DNA from 2 places in the Marinobacter sp. AN1 genome. Region 2 is predicted to be linked to the other one. Evidence: predicted binding sites of a transcription regulator. Region 2 holds the regulator's gene; the other holds the start of a gene.

Region 1 (8,966 bases), 870 kb from region 2:
CCGGTCCAAGACCAACCTCCGCAACATCCTTGACGTAAATTGGGGACTCCCCCTCACTCTTGGACACAATGATGTTCTGGATGTCTTTGATGCCTTCGGAACCAGAGTTGACCCAGCCGTAACCGCGAACAATGTATTCTTCACCTCCTCTGGTAATGAAAGAGGCGCCGACATTGCGATTGTTCTGGGTAAGGGCACCGCGAACATCCGAGACCGTCAGGCTCCTTGCCTGAAGCTTGTGCGCGTCGATATTGACCTGGTATTGCTTAACCTCGCCTCCGATGGACAGCACACCGGTTACCCCGGGTACGGTTCTGAGCTGCGGCTTAACAATCCAGTCCTGGATCGTGCGAATTTCCTGCAAGCTGTACTGGCTCTCGTCCTCAGCTTTCAGGGAATACATCAGGATACGTCCCAAGCCCGTGGTGATGGGTCCTAGTTCGGGTTCCCCCATGCCCTCCGGGATCTGGCGCTTGGCTTCTGAAAGCCGTTCGTTTACCAGCCGCCTGGCGAAGTATATATCGGTGCCATCTTCGAAATAGATGGTCACCCGGGAAAGCCCGAAAATCGACGTGCTCTGAACCTTCTGCAACTTGGGGATGCCGTACATGCTGATTTCAATGGGATAGGAAATCAGCGTTTCAATATCCACCGGCGACAGACCAGGACTGGTGGTAAACACCTGAACCATGGTCGGCGTCGCGTCCGGAAACGCATCCACCGGCAGTTTTTGAAATGAAAATACGCCGGCAACGATCACGGCGATAGCAAAAACAAGCGTCATCAGACGATTGTTCAGCGCATAATTCACAATTGCGTTGATCATGCTCCCCCCGGGGTTTAGTGTCCGTGAGCGGCGCTGCGGCCACTGGCGGTAATGGCCGACATCAGATCAAAAGCGCCTACTGAAACCACTTCCGTGTTTGCGCTAATGCCGGACTTGATCTCGATCCAGTCGTTTGCCTCCTTGCCAAGCGTGACGGGAACCGCCTTGTAAGCCCCTTTCTCATCGCCCGGAACAAACACAACGGAGTCATCGCCAATGGTTTGAACCGCATCATCCGGAACCAGCGGCAGTGAGGCCTCCGATTCCGTCATGATTCTGGCCGTGGCATAGGTATTCGGGCGAAGGTCGCCTCTGGGAGACTCCAGCACAACGCGAACCGGGATGGTGCGGGTCTTTTCATCGAGCATGCTCGACACCCAGGATACCTGCCCACTGTGAAACCGGTCAGAACTTGAATCCCTGGAGGAAATCTGAACCTCGTCTCCCGTTGAAATCTGGTCAATATCGGATTCGGACACCTGAAGAATGGCCCACAACACCGAGGCATCCGCCACGATGAAAGGCGTATCCGACGGACTCAGCGTTTGCCCCAGACGAACATGCATCTGCTCGACACGCCCCTCAATGGGTGAGCGGAGCGCGTATTGCGCCAGCCCCCCACTGTCACCTGACGACTCGCTGCCGTAAACCGCCAGTTGTTCCCGCACGGAATCGTACTCCGCTTTTGTTTCAAGAAAGGCAGCCTTGGCATCCAGGAACTCTTCTTCACTGGAAATACCCTGTCCCTGCAACTCCCTTTCACGATTGTAGTCAGACTCGGCCGCTTCTTTGCGGGCCTCCAGCGAGATTAACCGGGAGCGAATCCGGGCCAGCTCCACACTGTTCAGGGTTGCCAGTAACTGCCCCTTATTGACACGATCCCCCAGATCAACCGCCAACCCTGTCAGTTTTCCCTCCAGCAGCGGACCAACCTCGGCCACGCGGTCCGGCACATACTGAATCTCGGCAGGTGCCGTAACAATTGCGCCAGCGCGCCCCTTGGCAGCCGTCACCGTCTCAATGGACAATAACTCTGTCTGCTCCGGCGTCAGATGGATCTGGCGGGACTGGTTCTCCTCTCCGGCATGCTCGACGCTTTCATCACCGTGTTGGTCACCTCCAGCTTCTCCGGCAGCGTATGCTTGCTGCAGGCTCAGAATGCTGGCAACTATTAAAAATATCTTCAGATTGCGAATCATTCATTCACCCTCGCTATTTAAAGAACGGTCAGTTTTGAATTTCGTACCCTCAGGAACCGGCTGACATCGACAGAGCACCTCCTGTGCTTATCTCCAGCGCCCGGACGGCATCGATATAATCATTCTGCGCCTGAACGTATTCCTGCCTTACCGACAGGAGATTGTCCTGTGCCGCCAGAACATCCGAGGCACCGACCTTGCCCGCCCGAAGTGCTTTCTGCATCAACTGTAATGTTTCCTCTGAACGCTCCAGGATCGACTCGTTCATCTGGCGCAGCCGAACGGCGGTGGATTCGTACCGGGCCACAGCTGACACAACCTGACGCTCTGTAGCCAGGCGCAAGGCCTCTGCCTCAAGCTCGGAGGTTTTCAGCCGCGCAGCAGCTTGTCTCTGCTCACCGGAATAATCATGAAAAACGGTCAAAGGCATCGACACCCCTGCACCGAAAAGGTTGGAGCCTTCCTCACGATCATAAAATCCGAAGACTTTCAGATTTGGAATCGTCAGGCTTTTCGCAACTTCAAGGCCAGATTCATCCGCTGCAATTCTGGCGGCCGCCGCTTTCAGGTCCGCTCTCTGACTCTGTGCCATCTCGACAAGCTGGCTGGTCGGAGGCAGGTCTTCGAGCGTCACATCAAGCTCGCCGGTCACCCCAACGGCATCGGAGGGGGACACCCCGAGCACTTCGGTAAGGTCAATTTTTGATTGCTCGAGCTTTTGTTCCGCCGAGGCTTTTTGATTCCGGGCCCTGGCAAGCCCAATGACTGCGGTATTGAGATCAATCCGGGTTTGTTTACCCTGTTTTACGGACATTTCAACCAGGTCTTTGGTGCGTTGCATAAGTTCAACGGCACGGGTTGCGGTTTCCAACTCTTTCTGAGCCAGCAGTATCCGGAAATAGGCGGCCCGCACCCGCGCCTTGGTGGCTACCTTCAGGTATTCAAGCTCCTGTTGCCGGGACGTGAGATTACTCCGGGCACGCGACTGCCCAAGGTCGCCGCGATTACCCATCCAGATCTCCTGAGTAACCCTCACCCCATATTCCAGGGACTCGTCGGCCTGATCCGGGGCCTGACGGGCCCCCAACTCAAACTCTGGATTGCTCGGCGCCCAGCGGCTGGCATGATCAAGCTGTCCCTGCTGTATCGAGACCGCGGCCCGCCTCAAAGCCAATACCGGGCTATTCTCGAAAGCCATCACCATGGCCTGGTTCAGGGAAACAGCCTGGCTGGCTTTGGCCTGCTGATATTCTTTCAGCGACACACTCTCTTTTGCCTGGGCCGACACCATAGGAGAGACGGCCAAGGCTCCCGGAACTATCATCGCGCACAACAACAATCGTTTGTTCATTCAGTATCATCCTGGCTGTTTGACTGAGGTCAGTGAGTCAGCATTTTTGCGTGGGAATCTGGAACGACCTTACAGACAAACCTTTAATACAGTTTGAAATTCAGGCACCGGATAAGAAATGAGCTTTGGCGGCAGGGGGGGGCAGAGGTAAGGGCGAGGATGTCGAGTCACCGGGCGTCAAGGCAGGCGCACGATGGGTGGGTCTGTGCAATATAAACAAAAAACCGGCCCAAACGACGGGCCGGTTTCTTAGTTAAAATGTGAATTGGGTGTGATCGCTGGTCCGATCAGAAACTCTTGCTCCAACCCAGCCAGAACTTCGGGTCATCCGAGTTGACAGAGCCAAGCGCGTCGGTTGACTCAATGTCCGCGTACTCCACGTTAACACTGAAGGAACCGAAGTTTCCCGCATCCTTGGTAACGTTGGCGGCGACGTGTGAATAACTTGCCTCACCGACAGAAGCCTTGCCGTCGTCAGCGAAGTCGTAATAGCCGAGCGTCACACCGGCACTGTAGCTGTCCTGCAGAGGCACCCCAACAGAGGCGTAGTAATAGGCATCCCCCTGCACGAACAACCCATCACCACTGGTGTCACTGTTGACCGTGTAGGCCAGGCCGATGGCGGCAATGCCATAACTGATCTCGCCGTAAAGTTCGCCGAAGTCAATGGAGTCCGGCGCGTCAGGATACGCATAATAAATATACCCAACGTCATAGCCCAACTCTTCCACAGAGCCGGAGAATCCGGCATAAAGATCAAGCTCATAGCTGGTGCCGTCACCAAAATCGACATTGGAACCCCAGCCACCGGCGTAGAAGCCCGACGCATGCTCATAATCCAACCCTCCCTGGACAGCCGCAGCCCCGTCTGTCTGGGTGACGCCCCGGAACAGATAGTTGCTGCTGGCGCTCACATTTGAGCTGACGTCAGCGCTAACAATGGCGGGCGCAGCCTGAAGTGCTGCAAGCAAAGTGATACTGATAAATCCGGATTTGGTGAAAAACTGCTTCTTCATAATGGATGCCTTCGGTTGGGTTTCATTGCTCCAAATATGATTTAGCAAAAGTCTTGCCACATCTTATTTATTCTTTTTTATCATTATTATAGAGACAAATCGGCACATTCTGAGCTTGCCCCCGAAAAACGACCCAACACCTAGCGCCCCAGAACCTGTCACCGGCCCGGACCAGCGCCCTGTTTTGATGCATTCTCTGTAACCATTCTGTAATCTTTGCCAAATAGACTTTAATAGCGCTTCAACACACACAAGCAAACCGAAAAAGGTGAGACAGATCATGAGCAAGAAATATTTGGGCTTGGCTTTGGCGATTTCTGCCGCTTCTGCTGCACAGGCCGGAAACGTTACGACCAGCGGCGAAGACCTTGTGATCGATACCGACAGCGGTATCAAAGTGAAAGTGTCGGATAACTCTGCGTCTTTTCAGCTCGGCGGGCGCATTCAGTGGGATTACGACGCCACGCAGTCTGACGACAACGGTGTTGACACTACCGATTTCGATGTGCGCCGGGCACGCCTCTACGCCAAGGGCCACTTTGGCGACTGGGCGTACAAGACCCAGTTCAACGTCGCTGAAAGTGATGGCGCCGACGGCGGTACTGCTGAAGACCTGTACATTCGTTACATGGGATTTGGCTCAGCTGCAACCGTGACTATCGGTAAACAGAAAGAGCCATTCGGCCTGGAAGAATTAACGAGCTCAAAAGACATCTCAGCGCTTGAGCGATCTGCCATGACCGAGCGTTATGCCCCCGGTCGCAGCGGTGGCATCCAGCTCAGCGGCAAGGGCAGCAACTGGACCTACGGTATCGGCTATTTCGAGGCAGACGGCGATGGCAGCGACGACTTCAATAACACGGCAGTAACCGCGCGGGGCACATTTGCACCCGTTCAAACGAATAATGCTGTTGTTCATCTTGGCGCGGGCTATACCACGCGTGACGCCGACGTTCAGGCCGATGAGGTCGATACGTTTAATCTGGAATTGGCCGGCGCTTCCGGGCCCTTCCATGCCCAGGCCGAATATTTCGATTCCGAGGAAGGTCAGGTAGATGTTGATGGTTATTACGTACAGCTTGGTTGGGTTGTCACCGGCGAAAGCCGTCCTTACAAGGCTGGGGCGTTCAAGCGGGTAAAACCGGCATCACCCAAAGGGGCCTGGGAAGTTGTTGCCCGCTTTGAGGATGGTGACGGAAAATACAGTGATGTGGGGCTGGCCACAACTGACGGCGAGCAAACGACACTGGGGCTCAACTATTACGCCAACAGTAATGTCCGACTTGGCGTGAGCTATATGGATGGGGAAGAAGCCAATGGCACTAGTGGAGATGAAGTGCGTGCAAGGTTGCAATATGCATTTTGAACGCATGGGAGGGGGCTTGGTTGAGCTCACCACTTGATAGGGCACTGGTACGGGAAACATTGCGATCAAAAACAATCGGAAAATTCAGTTAGAGTTCAGTTTAGCTTGATATAGTTCTTGCGAGTTAATGAAGTACTCAGGTTTTTAGGGCAGATATTCATCTGCCCATTTTTTTGTCTGCCCCGCTCTGAATAGAGTTCATCTGAAGTTTCTGGGTACATAGCTATCTGGCAATAATCAATTCCTGAAAAAGGGGCGCACCGACGCGCACGTGGAGTCGTCTGGCAGTCTGTCGGGATTAGGTTGTTAGGTCTCTCATAGCCAGAAAACCCCGGCTGGAAACCGGGGCTATGACAGAGAGGGAATGCAAAGGCGAACTCGCCGCCGATCAGTTGGCCTTGGGTTGTTGATCAGAAATTAACGCTGATCCCCAGCGAAGCGGTACGTGGCATGTTTGGCCTGGCGCCATCGGGCAAACGTGAGACAATTTGCTGTTCATCGAACAGGTTGTCCACTTTCAGGAAGACATCGGCACTGGCGGTCAGTGCGTAGCGGCTGATGAAATCGACCAGGAACAGGGACTCGGTCTCGTCCAGTTTCGTGGCGGTGTTGTTGCATCCCGCGCTGACACACATCTCATCGACGTAGGTGGCCACAAGGTAGTTGTCCCAGCCACTCGGGTGTTCCATGCCTGTCCGGAAGCTCATCTGGTTTTCAGGTACGTCCTTGAGCTGCTCGCCTTTTTTCAGGCCCGAAGCGGCATTGTCCTTGCTGATTTCCGCCTGGGTAAAGGTGTAGGTAAGGCTGACCGGAAGGTAGAACTCGCCTGCCCGGGTGCCGGTCTGGAGCTGGAACTCAACACCGGAAATTTCAGCCTCGCCGGTTACAAAGCTGCCAGAGGTGGCGCCATTGCTGCACGGCGAGCCCACGGAACAGTTTTCGGCCTTGTTGGAGAAGTCGCTGTAGAAGCCGATCATTTCCGCGAAGAACGCATTGCCAAAGTACCGGAGGCCGGCCTCCCAGTTCTTGCTGGTTTCCGGATCTTCGTTTGCCCTGGCACCACCTCCGAGAGGGGAGAAACCCCGGTGCACACCGCCCAGAACCTGCCAGCTTTGGGTCAGGTCGTAGGTAAAGGAAGCGCCGGGCAGGAGTTCAGCGCTGTCATTGGCGCGGGTGCTGTCGATGGTTGTGCGGCCGGGATCCGCGTATTGGGTGCGACTGGTCTGCACATCTTCGTAGCGCAGGGCCAGATTAATGCTGAGCTTGTCCGTCGCCTGCCATTTGTCGAGTGCCCAGAAGCTCAGGGCTTCGCCGGTCTCGAAGCGGTTGTTGCTGCCCGTTGGGGCCACGCTGTTCTGGAACACCAGGGAGCCATTGACCTGGTCGTACACATCCACCGGCTGGAAGCGATCCATTTCATCTTCGTGGGCGCGGGCGCCGAAGTCGAATTCGTGGTTGCCAATGTTTACATCGAAGTTTGTCTGCACGCCCTGGGAGACGTACTCTCTGGCGTTGTTCTTGTAATTCAGGCCGCTGGTGTCAACGGTACCGTCGAGAATACCCTGGGCATTGGCGTCACCGGCGTTTGCCTGGTCGATGATGTTTCCGGCGCCACTGAGCTTGTACCAATTGCGTTTGAAGTCGTTGCGATAGAGGGTTGTGGTGCTGCTTACATTGTCGCTCCACTCGAACTGATGAGTCAGGCTGACACCGGAGTGAGTATTATCCATCTGGTCGGGACTGGAAAGCCCGTAGCGCCGGTTGGGGTCCTGGTTGAAGTCCGCATCCGTCAGTCCGACATAGGTCGAGTTGGAGGTTTCCTCGGAATACTGCAGCTTGGCGGTCACGCTCTGGCGATCACCCTGCCAGCGTAGCTTGCCGACATAATCACTGATGTCGAAGCCACTGTTGCGGTTACTTCGGTCAATGTCCTTGAAGCCTTGCGCTGAGCGCTGGACCGTTTCAAACAGGTAACCCCAGTCACCGTTCGTGTCGCCATAGGTTGCATGAACGTCGGTGGAGCCGCGCTCGTTGGTGACGGCTTCGACGTAGCCCTTCTGCTCGTCGGGAATGGGTGTGGAAATCAGGTTGATCACGCCGCCGGTGGTTTGCGGACCATAGCGCAGCAGCGGGGCACCCTTGAGTACTTCCAGCGAGGACATGCGCTTGAACGTCGGGAAATAATAGGCGGCCGGATTGGAGTAGGGCGCCGGGGCGATCAGAACGCCATCTTCCATCAGTGTGACGTTGCTGCTGCGCTCGGCGGTGGCACCGCGAATGCCAATGTTAGGGCGCAGGCCCTGACCTTCCTCTTCCCGTACATACACGCCCGGGACGGTTTTCAATACCTGGTTGATGTCGGCCTCAACCTCGGTTTTCAACTGCTGATCGCCAACTACATAGCCTGACCCCGGCAGAGTTTGGGCTGCAGACGCATCGCCAATGATTTCCAGGGCTTCAAGGGTCTGGGGCTGGTCATCGCCAGCGGCAGAGCCCATGGCTGGGGCCAGGCTGATCGCCACAGCCAGTGATAGTTGGGAAGGTCTAAACATACGGTTGTTCTCCGTTATCATTGAATTTGCCGGATACAGGTGATAATGATTAGCATTACATTTCGAAACTTTATGGTTTTGTAACTATTAAGTCAATAGCCAATTCTTATGGGTCGAAACGTGTCAACAGGCTGAAAACCGTCAACTCCCGCTTTTCCTTTATCGACCGAGAGGATTGTTCAGATAGCTTGCGGGTATGCCGATGCTAATGACGTCAACACCCTGCGCCATGGCCCGGTGTTCAAGCCGGACGCCGAGTGAAACCGCTTGAGGCAGAGTAGGGTCTGGCCAGCGCGCCGGCCTTCTCAGCCCTGGAGAATGCTGTGAGTGCCTAGGGTGTGCGGGTAATTCTATAAACTAGAGGCTGCCGGGGAGGGTCACGAGATTTACTCTAGGCTGTGTATAGGGTCAGAGCTACGGCATCCTTCAGCGTCAAATCAAGTTGATTCTGAGAGGCGTCAAATTGTTTGTCGCATTATGCTGGTTTACTAAGCAGCCTCGCCGAACTGGAGCCGAGTCTGGGTTGTTCCTGCTGGTCTACTGGAGTTCTCGTTTTTCTGTCGAGTTTTCCGCCTCTCCGATCCGCATTTGGGGTTCATTGCCTTTGGCAGGCTGACTATGGGGCAGCTGTTAAATCTGCAAATGATCATTGGTGG
Region 2 (8,966 bases):
GTCCTCCGGAACCCGGTTATCTTCCTGTTTGCTCACGTCTTACTCGCCCTCGCCAAAATAGTCGTTGATCAGTGCCTCGAGGGCAGCAATCGCCTGTTGCTCGTCCGGCCCCTCGGCCACCAGTTCTACCTCTGTTCCCTGGCTCGCTGCCAGCATCATCACGGGCATGATGCTCTTGGCATCCACCTGGCGGTTGCCCTTGACCAGTTCCACGCGGCTGTCGTACCGGGACGCGGTTTCGACGAGTTTCGCCGCAGCGCGGGCGTGTAGCCCAAGTTTGTTAATGATGGTGACGGACTGGCGAATCATGGGTTACCACGGTGTTGCGGGTTCAGGTGAGGCAACTCCGTGTGCCGGGTCTGAACCTGGTTGTAGGATTTGCTGAAATAACGGGACAGCTGTTCGCAGACGTACACCGAACGATGCTGGCCGCCGGTGCAGCCAATGGAGATGGTCATATAACTGCGGTTGCTGTTGCTGAACTGGGGCAGCCAGGTTTCCAGGAACCGGGTCAGGTCGTCGATCATCCGGTTGGTCATCGGGTCCGATCCCAGGAAGTCGATCACCGGCTGGTCGACGCCGGTGAAACGGCGCAGCTGGGGATCCCAGTAGGGATTGGGCAGGCAGCGCACATCCAGCACGTAATCAGAGTCCACCGGTACCCCGTGTTTGAAACCGAAAGACTGGAACAGCAGGGCCAGGTCCTGCTCGCTCCGGCCGATAATGCGCTGCTTGACGGTATCCCGTAACTCGTACATGGACAGCTCGGTCGTGTCCAGGTAGAGGTCTGCCAGCTGGGCAATAGGTTCCAGTAATTTCTTTTCGTACCGTATGGCCTCAGTCAGGGAAGTCTGGTCGTCGCTGAGGGGGTGTTTGCGACGGGTGGCGTGGAAACGTTGCAGCAGCGACTGCTCGGTGGCATCCAGGTAGATAATTTCGGTCACGATGCCAGCTTCCATCAGGCGCTGATGGATCGCTTCGAAGTTGGCAATCTCATTGGACAGGTTGCGGGCATCGATACTGACCGCGATATTTTCCAGGCGGCTGCCGGAGGTTCCGGCCATTGCCTCGGTGGTCAGCGGGAACAGCAGGCCAATGGGCAGGTTGTCGATGCAGTAGAAGCCCAGGTCTTCAAGCACGTGGAGTGCGGTACTCTTGCCGGAACCGGAGCGGCCGCTAACGATGATCAGTTTCATGGGACTGGTCCTCTGGTAGCTTTGCCGAAGCCGTTGTGGGCGTCGGGCGACATCCGGACCGGATCAGCGGTTTCCGGTTATCTTCTGATAGAGCCCGTCATTGCTGGTGCAGGCCCGCAGGGCATCGCAGAAACTACGGTCATTGAACTGTTCGGCCAACTGGCTCAGCAGTTCGAGGTGTTCAGAGGTGGCTTCCCGGGGCACGATCAGTGTAAACAACAGGTCTACCGGCTGGTTGTCAATGGCGTCAAAGGCCACGCCTTCTTCCAGCGTTACCAGTGCTCCCACAACCCGGGTGCAACCATCCAGACGACAGTGTGGAATGGCAATACCCTGACCAATACCAGTGCTGCCAAGGCGCTCCCGGGCGATCAGGTTGTTGAAGATCTGGGTTTCGTCGAGTTCCGGGTACTGGCCAGCCACTTTTTCGGAAATGAACTCCAGAATGCGCTTCTTGCTGGTGCCATTAACACGGCACAGCGTCAGTTCCGGCGCCAGGATGTTGTTGATGGTCAAGGTCGAATCGGTCATGGATTCTCATCGGTCCCGATAAAAAAATGCTGCGGTACGAGGTCGTACCGCAGCGTTGTGAGTCAGATTATAGCCGTTACAGTGTCACAATCGTTAGCGGGCCGTGGCTCCGTGCGCCCGATCAACGTTCTTTTCCTTGTGCTTGAGGATCTGGCGGTCAAGTTTGTCTACCAGTGCATCAATAGCAGCGTACATGTCGTCGTTCTCGGCCTTGGCGTGAATTTCGCCGCCTACGACATGCAGGGTGGCCTCTGCAATCTGACGTACCTTCTCCACTTCCAGCGTCACCTGGCAGTTACTGATGTGATCGAAGTGGCGTTCGAGCTTCTGGAATTTTTCGTTGATGTAATCCTTCAGCGAGGGAGTCAGTTCTACGTGATGACCGGAAATGTTCATTTGCATGGGCTTCTCCTGTTTGTCAGACCCTTTGTTCAGACCAGTCGTTTCCGCTCGTTTGAGGGCGGAATGTGCATGGCTTCACGATACTTGGCTACCGTGCGCCTGGCCACCTTTATGCCCTGCTCTCCCAGCATGGTGGCAATCTTGCTGTCGCTGAGCGGCTTTTTCGGGGTTTCTGCCGCGATCAGTTTGCGGATCATGGCACGAATGGCTGTGGAAGAACATTCGCCGCCCTCCTCCGTGCTTACATGACTCGAGAAGAAATACTTCAGCTCGAAGATGCCACGGGGGGTGTGCATGTATTTTTGCGTGGTGACCCGGGAAATGGTGGATTCGTGCATTTCCACGGCCTGGGCGATGTCCGACAGTATCAGCGGTTTCATCGCTTCTTCCCCATGGTCCAGAAAACCCTGCTGATGTTCAACAATTCGTGTCGCGACCTTTAACAGGGTTTCATTACGACTCTGCAGGCTCTTGATAAACCACTTGGCTTCCTGGAGCTGGTCGCGCAGGTAGGTGTTATCAGCGCTGCTGTCCGCCCGGCGTATAAGCGAAGCATAGCTCGTATTGACGCGAATACGCGGTGCAATCTCCGGGTTCAGCTCCACCCGCCAGCGACCATTGTCCTTGCGAACAATTACATCGGGGATGACATAGTCCGGTTCGGACCGGTCCAGTGCATTGCCGGGGTGGGGGTTGAGGGAGGTGATGACGGCCAGCACATCCCTTAGCTGGTCTTCTTTCAGGCGGCTTCGGCGAAGCAGCTGGGCGTAGTCACGGTTGCCCAGCAGGTTGATGTAGTGGGTGATCACCAGCCGGGCCTTGTCCAGCCAGGGGGTGTCCGGGGGTAACTGGTTAAGTTGTATCAGCAGGCATTCCTGGAGATCCCTGGCGAATACGCCCGGGGGGTCAAAGTGCTGCAGGCGGTGGAGTACTGCCTCCACTTCGTCCAGTTCGACGGGGTCGTCATCGGTTTCGTCTTCCAGGCCGGAATGTATGTCTTCCGGCGTGGCCGTCAGGTAGCCCCGTTCATCCACAGCGTCCAGCAGGGCATGGGCAATGGCGCTGTCTCGCTCGCTCAGTGGAGTCAGGTTGAGCTGCCACTCGAGGTGGTCCCGCAGGGTTTCGGCGGCGGGGTTGCGGCTGTCAAAATCCATGTCGTTGTCGTCATCGCCGCGGGAGGCGGGTGCTGGCGCCGACTGGTAAATGTCATCCCAGGCGGTATCCACTGGCAGGTCATCGGGAATGGTGTCACCGCTGTTGTTCTCTGCCGACCAGTCGGATTCCTCCCAGGTGTTGTCCGCTGCGCTTTCGCCCTCAGAGGCGGACACGGATTCATCGCTGCGCTCGTCCCGCTCGTTGTCCCTCTCGGCATCAGAACTTTCCTGGTCGTCGTCCTCGGAGGTTTCCAGCATGGGGTTGGAGTCCAGTGCCTGCTGGATTTCCTGTTGCAGGTCCAGGGTGGACAGCTGGAGCAGACGGATCGCCTGTTGCAGTTGCGGGGTCATTGTGAGGCTCTGACCCATCTTTAACTGTAAGGAGGCTTTCATCACCATGAGTTCACGTCCATCACCCTTCTGAGGTTACCGATAACATGTGTTAGCCCGAAGTTGTCTGATCCAGCTCAAAAAACTGGCAATATCAGGGAAAAATATCAGTGTTACCGGATACTTGGAATTAACAAGCAAGTTCTTTGCCGAGTGTACCCCCTTGCCGCATTGAAGACAATTGCTGCAACCGGCGCCAGTTTACAGATCGGGGCAGGGCGTACCGGAATCGCCGCCGATCTCAGAGCCTGAATTCATCCCCGAGATAGACGTCTTTGACCTGCTGATTGGCCAGGACTTCTTCCGAGGAACCCGAGGCAATAATGTGTCCACTGCTGACGATATACGCCTTTTCGCAGATATCCAGGGTTTCCCGCACGTTATGATCGGTGATCAGCACACCGATGCCCTTGTCCCGCAAGTGGCGGATAATCTGCTTGATGTCACTCACCGAGATCGGGTCCACGCCGGCAAAGGGTTCATCCAGCAGGATGAAGGCTGGTTCCATCGCCAGGGCTCGGGCTATTTCCACTCTGCGACGCTCCCCGCCGGAGAGGGCCATGCCGGCGCTGTCACGGATGTGGGTAATGTGGAATTCCTGCAGCAGCTCTTCCATTTTTTCTTCCCGCTGGCGCCGGTTCAGGTCCTTGCGGGTTTCCAGTATGGCCATGAGGTTGTCGCTCACGGAGAGCTTGCGGAAAACAGAGGCCTCCTGGGGCAGGTAGCCTATACCCTGACGGGCGCGCCCATGCATGGGCAACGGTGTGATGTCCTTGCCGTCTATACTGATGTGGCCGTGGTCCGCCGGCACCAGGCCAACGATCATATAGAAGCAGGTGGTCTTGCCGGCCCCGTTAGGGCCAAGCAGTCCGACGATCTGCCCGCTCTCGATACTCAGGGAGACGTCGATGACGACTTTTTTCTGTTTGTAGCTCTTGGCGAGGTGGTTCGCCTGTAACAATGCCATAGCGAGTGCCGTCAGTTACTGCTGGATGAACTGTTGCCCCTGGGCTGGATCACCATTCGACCCGGCCGGATCCTTCACCGGTTTCAGTGCGGCCTTCACCGGTGACAATCCGGTTGGCCGTGTCGTAGTTGATGATGGCGCCACGGAACTCGTCTTCCCCCTGCTCAACAACGGCCTCTTGCTCAAAGCGAAGCAGGTTCTCACTGGCGGAGTAATGGATCTCCAGCGCTTCGGCGTGGACGGGGCCCTCGGTTGCGGTCGCAGGCCGGTCGTAAGTGGCCGGGCGGCCCCGGGCGTGGATGCGGTCCAGTCCCTCGCTACCCCTGTAAACGTCGACCCGGTCAGCTGTGAGCAGCACGTCACCTTGGCGAACGTCGACATTGCCCCGGTAAATGGCGGTGCCCTGATTGTCGTCCAGGCGGGCGGAGTCCGCAGTGATCCGGATAGGCTCGTCCGAGTTCATGTCGAAAGCGCCAGCCGGCAGAGTGGCAACCAGCGTTACCAGGACAAGCAGGCAGCGCAGCGGGCTACTGACGGGTTTCATAGATTCCCTCAACGGAGTTCTCCAGTTCCAGCACCCGCTCATCGAGCCAGCCGGTCAGGCCGCGGGCATGGGTGATGTTTCCCGGTGATGTCAGGGTGACCGGGCGATCAGTCGTCGCTGTTCGGGAGGCATTATCAATGCGAAGGTATTCGGTAAGCAAGACAGCATCACCCCCGCCTGTACGACGGATCACTTCCACGTCACCCTCCAGGTCCATCACCTCGGCGGCCATATCATACAGGCCGGTGTTTGCGGTGATCAGCCAGCGCAGGTTTGCCTCATGATCATACAGAGTACCGTCAGGGGCCTCCAGAAAGGCCTCTTTACGGTCATCGAACTGTTCAGTCCGGGGACTGGTGAGGACGATTTCGGGTCGCCCGGACGCATCAAAGGAGCGGAAAATACCCTGATTTACAAAGGTGTCAGGCTCGGTTTCGCCCCGCAGGGCAATGGCAGCGGTATCCACAGAGCGGGGGTCATCGCTTTGCCAGAGCATGTAACCGAGCACGACAGCTGCAATGGCCAGGCCCGGATTGCGGACGCGTGGGTGGGCCAGGAAATCCAGCAGACGGATCAGGAGATTGCGATCATCCTGGTCACTCATTCGGTCTCTCCAAGCCAGCGCTGCAGCTCTGAGTCGAGAGTGCCCCGGGCCGCCAGCAGCAGGTCGGTCAGCTCTCGCACCGCGCCATTGCCCCCGGTGGCGTGGGTGCAGTAATCGGCGTGCTGGCGAACAAACCAGTGTGCGTTGGGCACGGTAACGCCAAAGCCTGCATAGCGGATTGCAGCCAGGTCGGGCAGGTCGTCCCCCATATAGGCAATCCCGGACGGCGACAGCTGGCGACGGGAGGCGATTTCCTGCAGGGCTGTTACCTTGTCTTCACGTCCCTGGAGTAACATGCCCACCCCCAGGCTTTGCATGCGCCGCTCAGTCAGTGGTGAGGTGCGGCCAGTAATGACCGCGATATCGATGCCCGCTGCCATGGCCTGTTTCATGCCCAGCCCGTCGAGGATATTGAAGGCTTTCAGCTCGTCACCTGTGGCGGAAAACAGCAGTGAGCCATCGGTCATGATGCCGTCTACATCCAGTGCCAACAGGGTAATGCCTGACGCCTTGTCGAGGGCCTCTCTGGGCCAGGCTGGTCTCTGTGTCGCTGCTCCCTGGGTGGTCATCACCATCTCAGATCACCCCCGCCCGCAGCAGGTCGTGCATGTTGAGGGCGCCCACCAGTTGTTCCTCACGATTCAGGACAGGCAGGGCGTTGATTTTGAGTTCCTCCATGACATGCAGTGCTTCTGCGGCCAGCTGGTCATCGTGAATAACGCGGCCGTTACGGGTCATGACATCCCGGATCAGCGTCTTCTGGATATCAATGGAGCGGTCCAGGGTGCGGCGCAGGTCACCGTCAGTAAAAATACCCACCAGCTGACCGTCCTCGTTGACGACGGTGGTCATTCCCAGCCCCTTGAGTGATATCTCCAGCAGGGCCCCGGCCAGGGGCGTGGTGTCCCGGACCCGGGGGATACGGTCGTCGGTATGCATGATGTCGGCGACCCGCAGTAAAAGGCGGCGACCGAGGGCGCCCCCGGGGTGGGAGAATGCGAAGTCCTCAGCGCTGAATCCACGGGCCTCGAGCAGTGCGACTGCAAGGGCATCGCCCATCACCAGGGTGGCGGTAGTGCTGGAAGTGGGTGCCAGCCCCAATGGGCAGGCCTCCTTGGCGACGCTGACGTCGAGATTTGCCACTGCCTCCCGGGCGAGTGTTGAGTCCCGGTTGCCGGTCATGCTGATCAGTGGTGCGCCCATGCGCTTGAGCAGGGGCAGTATGGTCAGGACCTCGCCGGTGTTACCGGAATTGGAAATGGCCAGGACCACATCCTGGCTGGTGATCATCCCCAGGTCACCGTGGCTGGCTTCCCCGGGATGAACGAAGAAGGAGGGGGTGCCGGTGCTGGCCAGGGTCGCGGCGATCTTGTTGCCGATATGACCGGACTTGCCCATGCCGGTCACCACAACACGGCCCTTGCAGGCCATGATGACTTCGCAGGCCCGGATAAAGTCGTCGTCGATGCGGTCAGAGAGGGCTTCGACCGCCTGGCGTTCAATGTCGATGGCGTTGAGTGCGGCGGCAACAAACGGTTTAGTCATGGGGCTCCTGATTCAGACGCTGTGAGCACAGGGCAGGCCCTGGTTGATAAATCCCGATTATAGGGTGGGAAGTATATCATCAACAGGGGTGGACTGGCGGCAGGGGCCCGGCGCAGCCACCGGTAAATCGACTATTCACAAAGTTTAACGCCCGCAGTCATTGAGCCGCGGGGCAAGTTGGCATAATGTAACGCCAAATTTCCGGTGGTTTCGGGCATGACTGACAGTTCCTACATTCTTCTGGACGATGTTGTATTTACCCGGGGCAGCCGTCGTATCTTCGATGGGGTGTCGCTCGCTGTGCCCCGTGGCCGCATCACCGCCATCATGGGACCCAGCGGCACCGGCAAGACCACATTGCTCAAGCTGATCGGCGGGCAGTTGCGCCCGGACAGCGGCAGTATCCGCGTAAAAGGCCACGATGTGCCGTCCCTCAAGCGCAGGGACCTGTACCGGCTGCGCGAGGATATAGGGATGCTGTTCCAGAGTGGAGCGCTGTTCACCGACCTGAGTGTCTTTGAAAACGTGGCGTTTCCGCTGAGAGTGCACACCAGGCTCCCCGACGACATGATCCGGGATATCGTTCTGATGAAGCTCGAAGCCGTGGGCCTGAGGGGGGCGCGCAACCTGATGCCGGCGGAACTGTCTGGCGGTATGACCCGGAGGGTGGCCCTGGCCCGGAGTATTGCCCTGGACCCGGAGCTGATTCTCTACGATGAGCCCTTCGCCGGGCAGGATCCCATTGCCATGGGTGTGCTGGTCAAGTTGATCCGTGAGCTGAACGCCATCATGGGCCTGACCAGTGTGCTGGTATCCCACGACGTGCCTGAGTCGCTGAGCATTGCCGACTACGCCTGTATTGTTTCCGACGGCAAGGTGATTGGCGAGGGTACCCCGGAAGCATTGAGAAACCACGCCTCGCCCAAGGTCCAGCAATTTCTGCATGGAAATCCGGACGGCCCGGTACCCTTCCATTATCCCGCGCCGGATGCCCGGGCGGACTGGGGTGGCACCGTCGAGGGAGGTGCTGGTCGTGGCTAGTGCGTTGATGAACCGTATTGCCCGTGTGGGGCGCCGGGGCCTGGACACCCTGGCTTCCCTCGGGCGGGCCGGCTTCTTCCTGTGGAGGTCGCTGGTGGGCGCGCCGAACCCTTCGGTGGGTGGCCCTTTGCTGATACAGCAGATCTACAGGATTGGCGTACTTTCCCTGGCGATTGTCATTGTGTCCGGGCTGTTTATTGGCATGGTGCTCGCGCTTCAGGGCTATACCATTCTTACTGATTTCGGTTCTGAAAGCGCCATTGGCCAGATGATCGCGCTCACGCTTTTGCGGGAACTGGGGCCGGTGGTCACCGCCTTGCTGTTTGCCGGCCGGGCCGGGTCGGCGCTGACAGCGGAGATCGGTCTGATGAAGGCAACGGAACAGCTGTCCAGTATGGAAATGATGGGGGTCGACCCTCTGCGCCGGGTCATGGCGCCACGCCTGTGGGCCGGGTTTATTTCCATGCCGCTGCTGGCGCTGATTTTTTCGGTGGTGGGTATCTGGGGCGGTATGCTGGTTGGTGTGGAATGGCTGGGTGTGTTTGAGGGCTCCTACTGGGGCAATATGCAGGCATCTGTGGCGTTCGCGGAT

What was found. Region 2 encodes sigma-54, which starts transcription at its own class of promoters, with help from an activator protein. Its sites were predicted from a motif close to ANTGGCATNNANNTTGCTNT; they were not measured.
Region 1: LJ360_RS02730 (TorF family putative porin) is a predicted target of sigma-54. The motif match lies at 4,434-4,453, and genes of this name have one in related genera.

Annotation. Positions count from the first base shown of each region.
Region 1 is NZ_CP110342.1:620,680-629,645, forward strand. Features, by position in the region: gene LJ360_RS02715 (efflux RND transporter permease subunit) at 1-826, opposite strand, end outside; gene LJ360_RS02720 (efflux RND transporter periplasmic adaptor subunit) at 841-2,025, opposite strand; gene LJ360_RS02725 (TolC family protein) at 2,075-3,289, opposite strand; gene LJ360_RS02730 (TorF family putative porin) at 3,664-4,392, opposite strand; gene LJ360_RS02735 (OprO/OprP family phosphate-selective porin) at 4,673-5,758, shown strand; gene LJ360_RS02740 (TonB-dependent receptor family protein) at 6,169-8,310, opposite strand.
Region 2 is NZ_CP110342.1:1,487,198-1,496,163, forward strand. Features, by position in the region: gene yjgA (ribosome biogenesis factor YjgA) at 1-36, opposite strand, end outside; gene LJ360_RS06750 (HPr family phosphocarrier protein) at 40-309, opposite strand; gene rapZ (RNase adapter RapZ) at 306-1,196, opposite strand; gene ptsN (PTS IIA-like nitrogen regulatory protein PtsN) at 1,260-1,727, opposite strand; gene hpf (ribosome hibernation promoting factor) at 1,821-2,129, opposite strand; gene LJ360_RS06770 (RNA polymerase factor sigma-54) at 2,159-3,676, opposite strand; gene lptB (LPS export ABC transporter ATP-binding protein) at 3,915-4,640, opposite strand; gene lptA (lipopolysaccharide transport periplasmic protein LptA) at 4,690-5,184, opposite strand; gene lptC (LPS export ABC transporter periplasmic protein LptC) at 5,168-5,788, opposite strand; gene LJ360_RS06790 (KdsC family phosphatase) at 5,785-6,357, opposite strand; gene LJ360_RS06795 (KpsF/GutQ family sugar-phosphate isomerase) at 6,365-7,333, opposite strand; gene LJ360_RS06800 (ATP-binding cassette domain-containing protein) at 7,550-8,374, shown strand; gene mlaE (lipid asymmetry maintenance ABC transporter permease subunit MlaE) at 8,382-8,966, shown strand, end outside.